2 regions of the Paenibacillus sp. P36 genome follow, and region 2 is predicted to be linked to the other one. Evidence: predicted binding sites of a transcription regulator. Region 2 holds the regulator's gene; the other holds the start of a gene.
The links. Region 2 encodes CtsR, which represses protease genes until heat stress. Its sites were predicted from a motif close to ATGGTCAATAAAGGTCAAACA; they were not measured.
Positions count from the first base shown of each region.

Region 1: a site for CtsR is predicted at 1,954-1,974, ahead of clpP (ATP-dependent Clp endopeptidase proteolytic subunit ClpP). Genes of this name have one in related genera too.

Region 1 covers NZ_AP038372.1:314,876-319,299, reverse strand. Annotated here, with positions in the region: gene gap (type I glyceraldehyde-3-phosphate dehydrogenase) at 1-482, opposite strand, end outside; gene ACKTT9_RS01445 (sugar-binding transcriptional regulator) at 561-1,583, opposite strand; tRNA gene ACKTT9_RS01440 (tRNA-Arg) at 1,817-1,888, shown strand; gene clpP (ATP-dependent Clp endopeptidase proteolytic subunit ClpP) at 2,114-2,695, shown strand; gene ACKTT9_RS01430 (stalk domain-containing protein) at 3,130-4,424, opposite strand, start outside.
Region 2 covers NZ_AP038372.1:8,376,909-8,381,332, reverse strand. Annotated here, with positions in the region: rRNA gene ACKTT9_RS36805 (23S ribosomal RNA) at 1-1,074, shown strand, start outside; rRNA gene rrf (5S ribosomal RNA) at 1,215-1,331, shown strand; gene ACKTT9_RS36795 (CtsR family transcriptional regulator) at 1,798-2,259, shown strand; gene ACKTT9_RS36790 (UvrB/UvrC motif-containing protein) at 2,273-2,785, shown strand; gene ACKTT9_RS36785 (protein arginine kinase) at 2,852-3,871, shown strand; gene clpC (ATP-dependent protease ATP-binding subunit ClpC) at 3,931-4,424, shown strand, end outside.

The sequences.
Region 1 (4,424 bases), 670 kb from region 2:
TTCGCGAAAGGAGCCAAGCAGTTTGTTGTACAAGATGCGTTGGAGATGATTGTGTGAGCTGCTGGATCGTATTTGTCTTCGTTTACGCCAAGTACGATTGTGATATCTTCGTCGGAAGCAGGAGCGGAGATGATAACTTTCTTAGCTCCACCTTTCAAGTGAAGGGATGCTTTTTCTTTCGCTGTGAAGATACCAGTGGATTCAACAACGATTTCTGCGCCTACAGATGCCCATGGCAGGTTCCCAGGGTCACGCTCAGCAAAAACTTTGATGGAACGACCGTTAACGATCAATTCGCCTTCGCCAGCTTCAACTGTTGCGTCTAGTTTACCGTGAGTTGTGTCATATTTAAGCAAGTGAGCCAATGTTTTAACGTCAGTCAAATCATTTACTGCAACGATTTGTACTTCTGAGCTGTTCAAAGCTGCGCGAAACACGTTACGACCAATACGTCCGAAACCGTTAATACCTACTTTTACCATAGCGAATTCCTCCTAAGATTAAAAAAGATTTATTTATTTCAAAACGCAGCTGGTACAAGCCCACGTTATGATGTCCAATTACACATGTTTCATAATTTCAAGTGCCGCCGCTTCGTCCGTGACCAGCACATCTTCTTGCCCGTGCCTTAGAACGGAAGCGATCGCTTCACCCTTGCTTTTACCGCCTGCTACGCCAATCACGACTTCTGTCCGATGCAGATCCTCCAGACGAAGCCCGACTGTAGGCATCTTGTGCACGACATTTCCTTGACGGTCAAAATAGTACCCGAATGCCTCTGCCAGAGCGCCATCGTCCTGCAAGCTGCGAGTCGTTTCGGCGTCCACCTTGCGCCTTCGAGCCATGACCATAGCATCTCCGATACCGTGAACTACGATGCGACAACTGCGAACAGCGTCAACAACTTCCTGAATCTGCGGATCTTGGATAAGCGTCTGATACGCTTCCTCGCCTAGATGATCCGGCACATGAAGCAGTCTGTATTTCCCGCCTGTCTTCTTGGCCATAATAGACGCGATTGTATTTGCCTGCATATCCACGCTTTCGCCGAGTCCACCGCGAGCCGGTACGAACCAATTGCCTTTCATGGAAGAGGAAATCGTCAGGTTATTCGCAATTTGTGCCATTGTTGAGCCGCCGGTTACTGCAATAATGTCGCCCTTGGCCACATATTTGCGCAGTGCCGCTGCGCCGGCGCGTCCAAGCTCCTTCTTCGTGAAGACCGAAGTGTCCGTATCGCCAGGAACCACAATGACTTGCGATAGACCATACGCTTTCGCGATGCTTTCTTCCAAATCCGTCAATCCAAAAGCGATCTTAATGATCGGCAGCATATCCTCGAGCAGTTGACGGCCGGACTCCGTGATCTTCATCCCAGAGGCGTCCGATTCCAAAAGCCCATGCTCCTTAAGGAAGTCTACTTCTCCGCGGAGCACCCGCTCCGTCATATCGAGCGAAGAAGCTAGCGTTCTACGTCCGACAACACCAGAGATTAAGATATGATGCAGAATCGAGTATCGCTTCTTCATGATGTCCATGAGATCCGGCAAGAGCTTTTTCTGAATGTCTAGAATTTCTCTCATATAACGACGTTCGACGCTCCTGATCCAGTGATGGACGTTTTATGTCCCGGGTATACATTTTGCGTCCCACCCGGGTGAAAAAAAATGGCCTTACACGTTTATTATAACCAATAACGTTTGAACATTCAACAATTGTTCAAACAATTTCAACAAAATGTGCTGTAAGGGCTTACGGTATTGCTTTTTGCGCGGAGGTGACATATAATAACCCTTGCTTCGCTTTTTTGAAACATGCGCCCGTGGTCCAATGGATATGACGTAGGCCTCCGAAGCCTGAGATAAAGGTTCGATTCCTTTCGGGCGCGTAAATGACATGGAAATAAGGGAAACATTAGAGAAATCAGTCGGTTGACTGATTTTTTTTATTGTTAGTTTGACCTTTCTTGACCTTCGAAGGTTTTTTCGTTATCATACTTGTAGATACTGTAAATAGTATGTACGAGGGAGATCAATTTCATAACTCATAGCATGACATTGGCCCCAGGCACCAAACTTTTAAACCATCTACCCACCCCAAGGAGGTCATTCTCATGAGTTTTATCCCTATGGTCGTCGAACAGGACGCACGCGGTGAAAGAGGATATGACATCTACTCTCGCTTGCTGAAAGACCGCATTATTTTCTTAGGCACGGGTGTCAACGATGTTGTGGCAAACTCCATCATTGCTCAGTTACTATTCTTGGCCGCACAAGATCCTGATAAAGATATCTCGCTATACATTAACAGCCCTGGCGGTTCCATCACAGCCGGTATGGCGATCTACGACACGATGCAGTTCATCAAGCCGGACGTCTCCACGATTTGCGTTGGTATGGCTGCTTCGATGGGCGCATTCCTGCTAACAGCTGGCGCCAAAGGCAAGCGTTACGCGCTTCCGAACAGCGAAGTCATGATTCACCAACCGCTTGGCGGCGCTGAAGGCCAAGCCTCCGACATCGAAATTCGCGCGAAGCGCATTTTGAAAATGAGAGACAACCTGAACAAAATCCTTGCAGAGCGCACAGGACAAACGTTCGAACGCATCGAAAAAGATACAGACCGCGACAACTTCATGAGTGCTGCTGAAGCAGCCGACTACGGACTCATCGATAAAGTAATCGAGCGCGTCTAATACAAATAACCAGCTTGCATGACTGCTCTTCTGAGCGGCCTTGCGGCTGGTTTTTTTATTGGTGGGCTGATTGCCCTCTAACGGACTCCACAGCCTCTATTTATCGATTTTAGGCTCCAAATTCAATTTAACGGACTCCAGAGCCGTTAATTGCCATAAATAGCCCCAGCAACGGAGAAAACCTGTTAAATAACGTCACCACAGTCCGTTAGCTGTCTAGCTGCAGGCAAATAGCAAAGAATAACGGCCCGTGTGTCCGTTGCACAACGAATTCCCTGCCGCGCCCCGCGTTCGACTACCGCTACCAGCTGCAAGCAAGCCGCCCGTTACCCTGCAGCAAATGCAAAAAAAGAGCCCCAGAGGCTCCTATCCACCCGAAAATCTTCCGATTTTCCAAGCGAAGCAATAGGATCTCCAAGGCTCTTAACAATCACTTACTTTTTCTCATCCAATGGGTAGAAAATAAGGTCAATCGGGAACGCTGAGCCCGCCGGAGGCGTGAACTCAATATCCAGCGCGTCTTCCTTGCCCGTCGTGCGAGCCAGCACTTCCATGCCGTCAAACGCGGTAATAACACCGGAGCTCGGAACCGGAATGATCTCGCCGTTAATTTTGAACGGCCCTTTGAAAACGCCGCCTCTAGCCATAATCATAACGGCCATTTTGCGCGGCTTATCCGAATGGATTTTATAAACCACACCATAGTTTCCGCCGTTCTCTACGTTCTCCTTGCGTATCACGTCATAACCTTTGACGAACGGGTCGGTCTTATTATCGCCTATCGTCAGCACCGATGTTTTGGCGAAACTCGCCGCATCAATGTCCCACTTGATTTCGGATACCGGGAAAGTCCCCCTCACATGACCATTGAAAGCCAACAAAGGAAGTTCCTTCACGGTATTCGACGTTAACCTTTGATCCGTTACAGCGAAAGACATTTGTAACTCGCCATCTGTTTCGACATCATAGAACAAGTTCACGCCTTGCCCTGGATAAAAGTCTGGAAGCTTCGCATAGACATAAGTCTCATGAGGAGCAACCGTCATTGTATCTGTGTACACATTGTTCAACAAGAAGTCTACAGAAGCTTCGCTGCCGATCAAATTAGCATAAACGGAAGGATATACCTCACCTTTATTCGTCGTTTTGATGGTTACCGGTTTATCCGTATTATTCGTGGCGAAAATCGCCATCGTCATGATTTGCTTCGTGCCGTTGATATGGTCAGCATACAAACGCGCTTTCCCATTGATTTTGTCCTGATACAGAATGCCTTTTTCCGTAAACTCTTCGGGACTATCGCTTACCAGCAATGTGCGGTCAGTCAGCTCTGTAACTTTCTTTGGAAGCATCGGCAGCTCGTTGAAATGGGACCAAATAGTTCCCCAATCCGATTTGATGAAACTGCCCACAGGAGCTGTATAAATCGGGTACTCCACTTGACTCAAATAAGGCACGTCTTCAACCGTTACATAACTTTTGAATAATTTACTTTCGTGTCCATGGCGATCCTTCACGGTCAAAGTGACCGGATACTTGCCTGGTTTGAAGAACGCTTCTTCTTTGCCAACCCAATCGTAGGATGCAATACCTTCCGCATCTGGATCGTAGCTCAAATCCACATACTTCACAGGCTCTCCAAGGCGGTAAGTAGGCTTCGCAGTTGCAAACTTGGCTACAGGTCGGGAATTGCTGTCTTGATCAATGTAGATGCCCTCAGGCGTCTTAA
Region 2 (4,424 bases):
TACGGGCTGACGCCTGCCCGGTGCTGGAAGGTTAAGAGGAGTGGTTAGGAGCAATCCGAAGCTATGAATTGAAGCCCCAGTAAACGGCGGCCGTAACTATAACGGTCCTAAGGTAGCGAAATTCCTTGTCAGGTAAATTCTGACCCGCACGAATGGCGTAACGACTTGGGCGCTGTCTCAACGAGAGATCCGGTGAAATTTTAATACCTGTGAAGATGCAGGTTACCCGCGACAAGACGGAAAGACCCCATGGAGCTTTACTGCAGCTTGATATTGGACTTTGGTACGATCTGTACAGGATAGGTGGGAGCCTTTGAAGCCTGAGCGCCAGCTTGGGTGGAGGCGCCGTTGGGATACCACCCTGATCGTATCGGAGTTCTAACCTGGTACCGTGATCCGGTATGGGGACAGTGTCAGGTGGGCAGTTTGACTGGGGCGGTCGCCTCCTAAAATGTAACGGAGGCGTTTAAAGGTTCCCTCAGAATGGTTGGAAATCATTCGCAGAGTGCAAAGGCATAAGGGAGCTTGACTGCGAGACCTACAAGTCGAGCAGGGACGAAAGTCGGACTTAGTGATCCGGTGGTACCGAATGGAAGGGCCATCGCTCAACGGATAAAAGCTACCCTGGGGATAACAGGCTTATCTCCCCCAAGAGTCCACATCGACGGGGAGGTTTGGCACCTCGATGTCGGCTCATCGCATCCTGGGGCTGAAGTAGGTCCCAAGGGTTGGGCTGTTCGCCCATTAAAGCGGTACGCGAGCTGGGTTCAGAACGTCGTGAGACAGTTCGGTCCCTATCTGTCGCGGGCGTAGGAAATTTGAGAGGAGCTGTCCTTAGTACGAGAGGACCGGGATGGACGTACCGCTGGTGTACCAGTTGTCTCGCCAGAGGCACCGCTGGGTAGCTATGTACGGAGGGGATAAGCGCTGAAAGCATCTAAGCGCGAAGCCCCCCTCAAGATGAGATTTCCCAGTATGTAAGACCCCTTGTAGACGACGAGGTTGATAGGTTCGAGGTGGAAGTGCAGCAATGCATGCAGCTGACGAATACTAATCGGTCGAGGGCTTAACCTAATATAGGGATCTTTTGACGAAGTCAAAAGTCTCTCTGCTTGAATCCTATAGTTGTAACTTTACGCAAGTTTCGTATCTAGTTTTCAGGGTGCAAGACGTCCTGAATTGGTTTATAGATGTTTCCTGGCAGAAGCATCACGTTTGGTGATGATGGCGGAGGGGATCCACGCGTTCCCATCTCGAACACGACCGTTAAGCCCTCCAGCGTCGATGGTACTTGAACCGCAGGGTTCTGGGAGAGTAGAACGTTGCCAAGCACAGAAGAAAAACCTTTTTGAGAGAAATCTCAGAAAGGTTTTTTTGCATCTCTTACGACAACTTTAAGGTGAGATTCCCGCAAAGCGGCACAAGAGAACTGTAGGCCGCTTATTGATCTGATTTGCACCTTTCAGAGGTTAAGTGGAACCACAGGCCCTTATTCCACCTAAAAAGGCAGGCTTTTAGCCAAACAAACAAAATAGCGGAACGTAGTTCCCACTTCCTCAAAGCAGAAGCCCATCAATCTTACTCCCCAAAAAAAGGAACAGCCCCTGACGTTAAGCAGGGGTTTTTTTGTAAATACTGAGAGTAAGCTGTGAAAATGCTCAGTTTTCTTATATACGGCCAATGTTTAACGGCAGCACTTGTCAAAAAGAAAGGAAATGATTATAATCTAGTTAAGGTCAAAGAAAGTCAAAGTCAATCAAAGTCAATTTACTTCTAGCAGTCTGGGAGGATGAATTGATGCGTAACGTATCAGAAATTATTGAGCAGTATTTAAAGCATGTCCTTCAACAAAGCTCTGAAGGAGCCATCGAGATTCAACGAAACGATCTGGCCGATCAATTCCAGTGTGTGCCTTCCCAAATCAATTACGTGATTAGCACCAGGTTTACGCTGGAAAAGGGTTACCTCGTGGAGAGTAAGCGTGGCGGTGGCGGGTACATTCGTATCCAGAAGATTGAGCTTAAGAGCCATGGATCGATATTGGATCATATTTTTCGAACGATTCATACACACATAGATCAAGTCGCTTCTGAAGGACTCATTTACCAGCTGCTGGAGGGCCACTATATTTCAACACGAGAAGCCAATTTGATTCGGGCAGCGATATCCAGAGACGTGTTGACCTTCAAGCTCCCGCTGCGCGATGAAATTCGAGCTAGAATCCTTAAAGCGATGCTGATATCCTTGCTTAGCAGATGAGGAGGCATTTGAAATGATTTGTCAGGAATGCGGGAAACGACCGGCGACTCTTCATTTTACGAAGATTGTGAATGGAGACAAGAACGAGTTCCACATTTGTGAGAATTGCGCCCGCGAGAAGGGTGAAATGATTCCTGGGACATCTGGCGGGTTTTCGATTCATAATCTTTTATCAGGATTACTTGATTTCGACCCTTCCTCTTTATCCGCCGCGAAGTCCCAAGCGATCCGTTGTGAGAATTGTGGGTTAACGTACTCGCAGTTTAGTAAATTAGGCCGTTTTGGATGCGGATCCTGTTATCAGAGCTTTTCGGAAAAGTTAGATCCTCTGTTCAAAAGAGTGCACGGGAACACCGTGCATGTGGGGAAAGTCCCCAAACGAAGCGGTGGCATTATCCAATGCAAGCGGGAGATTGATACGCTGAAGAAGGATATGATGACCTGCATTGAAGCAGAAGAATTCGAACAAGCGGCGAAGATCAGGGACCAAATTCGCGAGATAGAGAAGAAAATTGCCGGATTGTGATTTTGTAAGGAAGGTGTGAATCCAGTGACACTACAGCGGTTTACAGGAGATGCATTGAGCGAATGGATGAAGGGAGAGGGACCGGAGTCGGATATCGTCATCAGCAGTCGAATCCGTATTGCACGTAACCTCAGAGACTACCCTTACCCGATGCTAGCTACCAATCAACAATCACAAGAAGTACTTGATCAGTTGTCCGGCGTGCTGGAGAATGATGAGCTGGAGACGATCAGTAATTTTTCGCTTATTCCGCTGTCTGACCTTAACGAGCTTGAGCGAATGGTACTTGTTGAGAAGCATTTAATTAGCCCTAACTTAGCTAACGAATCCAGAAATGGTGCTGTTATTTTAAGCGAAAATGAATCCATCAGCATTATGATCAATGAAGAGGATCATCTTCGCATACAATGTTTGTGCCCAGGCTTCCAAATCAAAGAAGTTTGGGACTTGGCGAACCAGATTGATGATATTTTTGAAACCCAGCTGGATTACGGCTATGATGAAAAGAGGGGCTACCTTACAAGTTGCCCTACGAACGTCGGAACCGGCATTCGCGCTTCGGTAATGATGCATTTGCCCGCTCTGGTGCTCAGCCAACAAATCAATCGGATTTTATCCGCTGTTACACAAGTTGGATTGACGGTTAGAGGATTATATGGGGAAGGCAGCGAAGCATTAGGTAATCTGTTCCAAATTTCGAATCAGATTACACTAGGACAATCCGAAGACGAGATTATTGATAATTTACACAGTGTCGCAAGGCAAATTATTGAGCATGAGCGTGCTGCAAGGCATAAGCTGATGCAAGAGTCTAGAATGCGTATCATTGATCGCGTGAACCGCTCGCTTGGTATTTTGTCTTATGCAGGAATTATGGACTCTAAGGAGGCTGCGCAGCGCCTGTCGGACGTGCGATTAGGCATAGACTTGGGGATTATCAATAATGTTTCTTCTAATGTTTTGAATGAACTGCTGGTTATGACACAACCTGGCTTTCTACAGCAATTCGCTGGCGAGAAGCTGAACGCCGATGAGCGCGATATGCGCCGGGCCGAGCTGATTCGAGAGAAATTCGGCAGGATATAGTCAGTTAAGATTCATCCTTTAGGTTTTCCATAGATATACTACTTTTGGAGGTGTTCTCTATGATGTTTGGCAGATTTACAGAACGTGCGCAAAAGGTGCTTTCTTTGGCTCAAGAGGAAGCAGTTCGCTTAGGGCATAACAATATTGGTACTGAGCACATTTTGTTGGGTCTTATTCGTGAAGGGGAAGGTATCGCCGCGAAAGCACTCGTTGCTTTGGGCTTAGGTCTTGAAAAAATTCAAGATGAAGTCGAATCCCTAATCGGCAGAGGACAAGAGCAGCCTACCAACATTGCGTATACACCTAGAGCGAAAAAAGTCATTGAGTTGTCCATGGATGAGGCAAGAAAATTAGGTCACACGTATGTGGGGACTGAACATATTTTACTGGGGCTAATTCGTGAAGGTGAAGGCGTTGCTGCTAGAGTCCTTAACAATCTAGGTGTTTCTTTGAACAAGGCTCGTCAGCAAGTTCTTCAATTGCTAGGCAGCAGCGAGACAGTGTCTCCGAGCCACGGCAACACTCAGAATGTGAATACACCTACATTGGATGG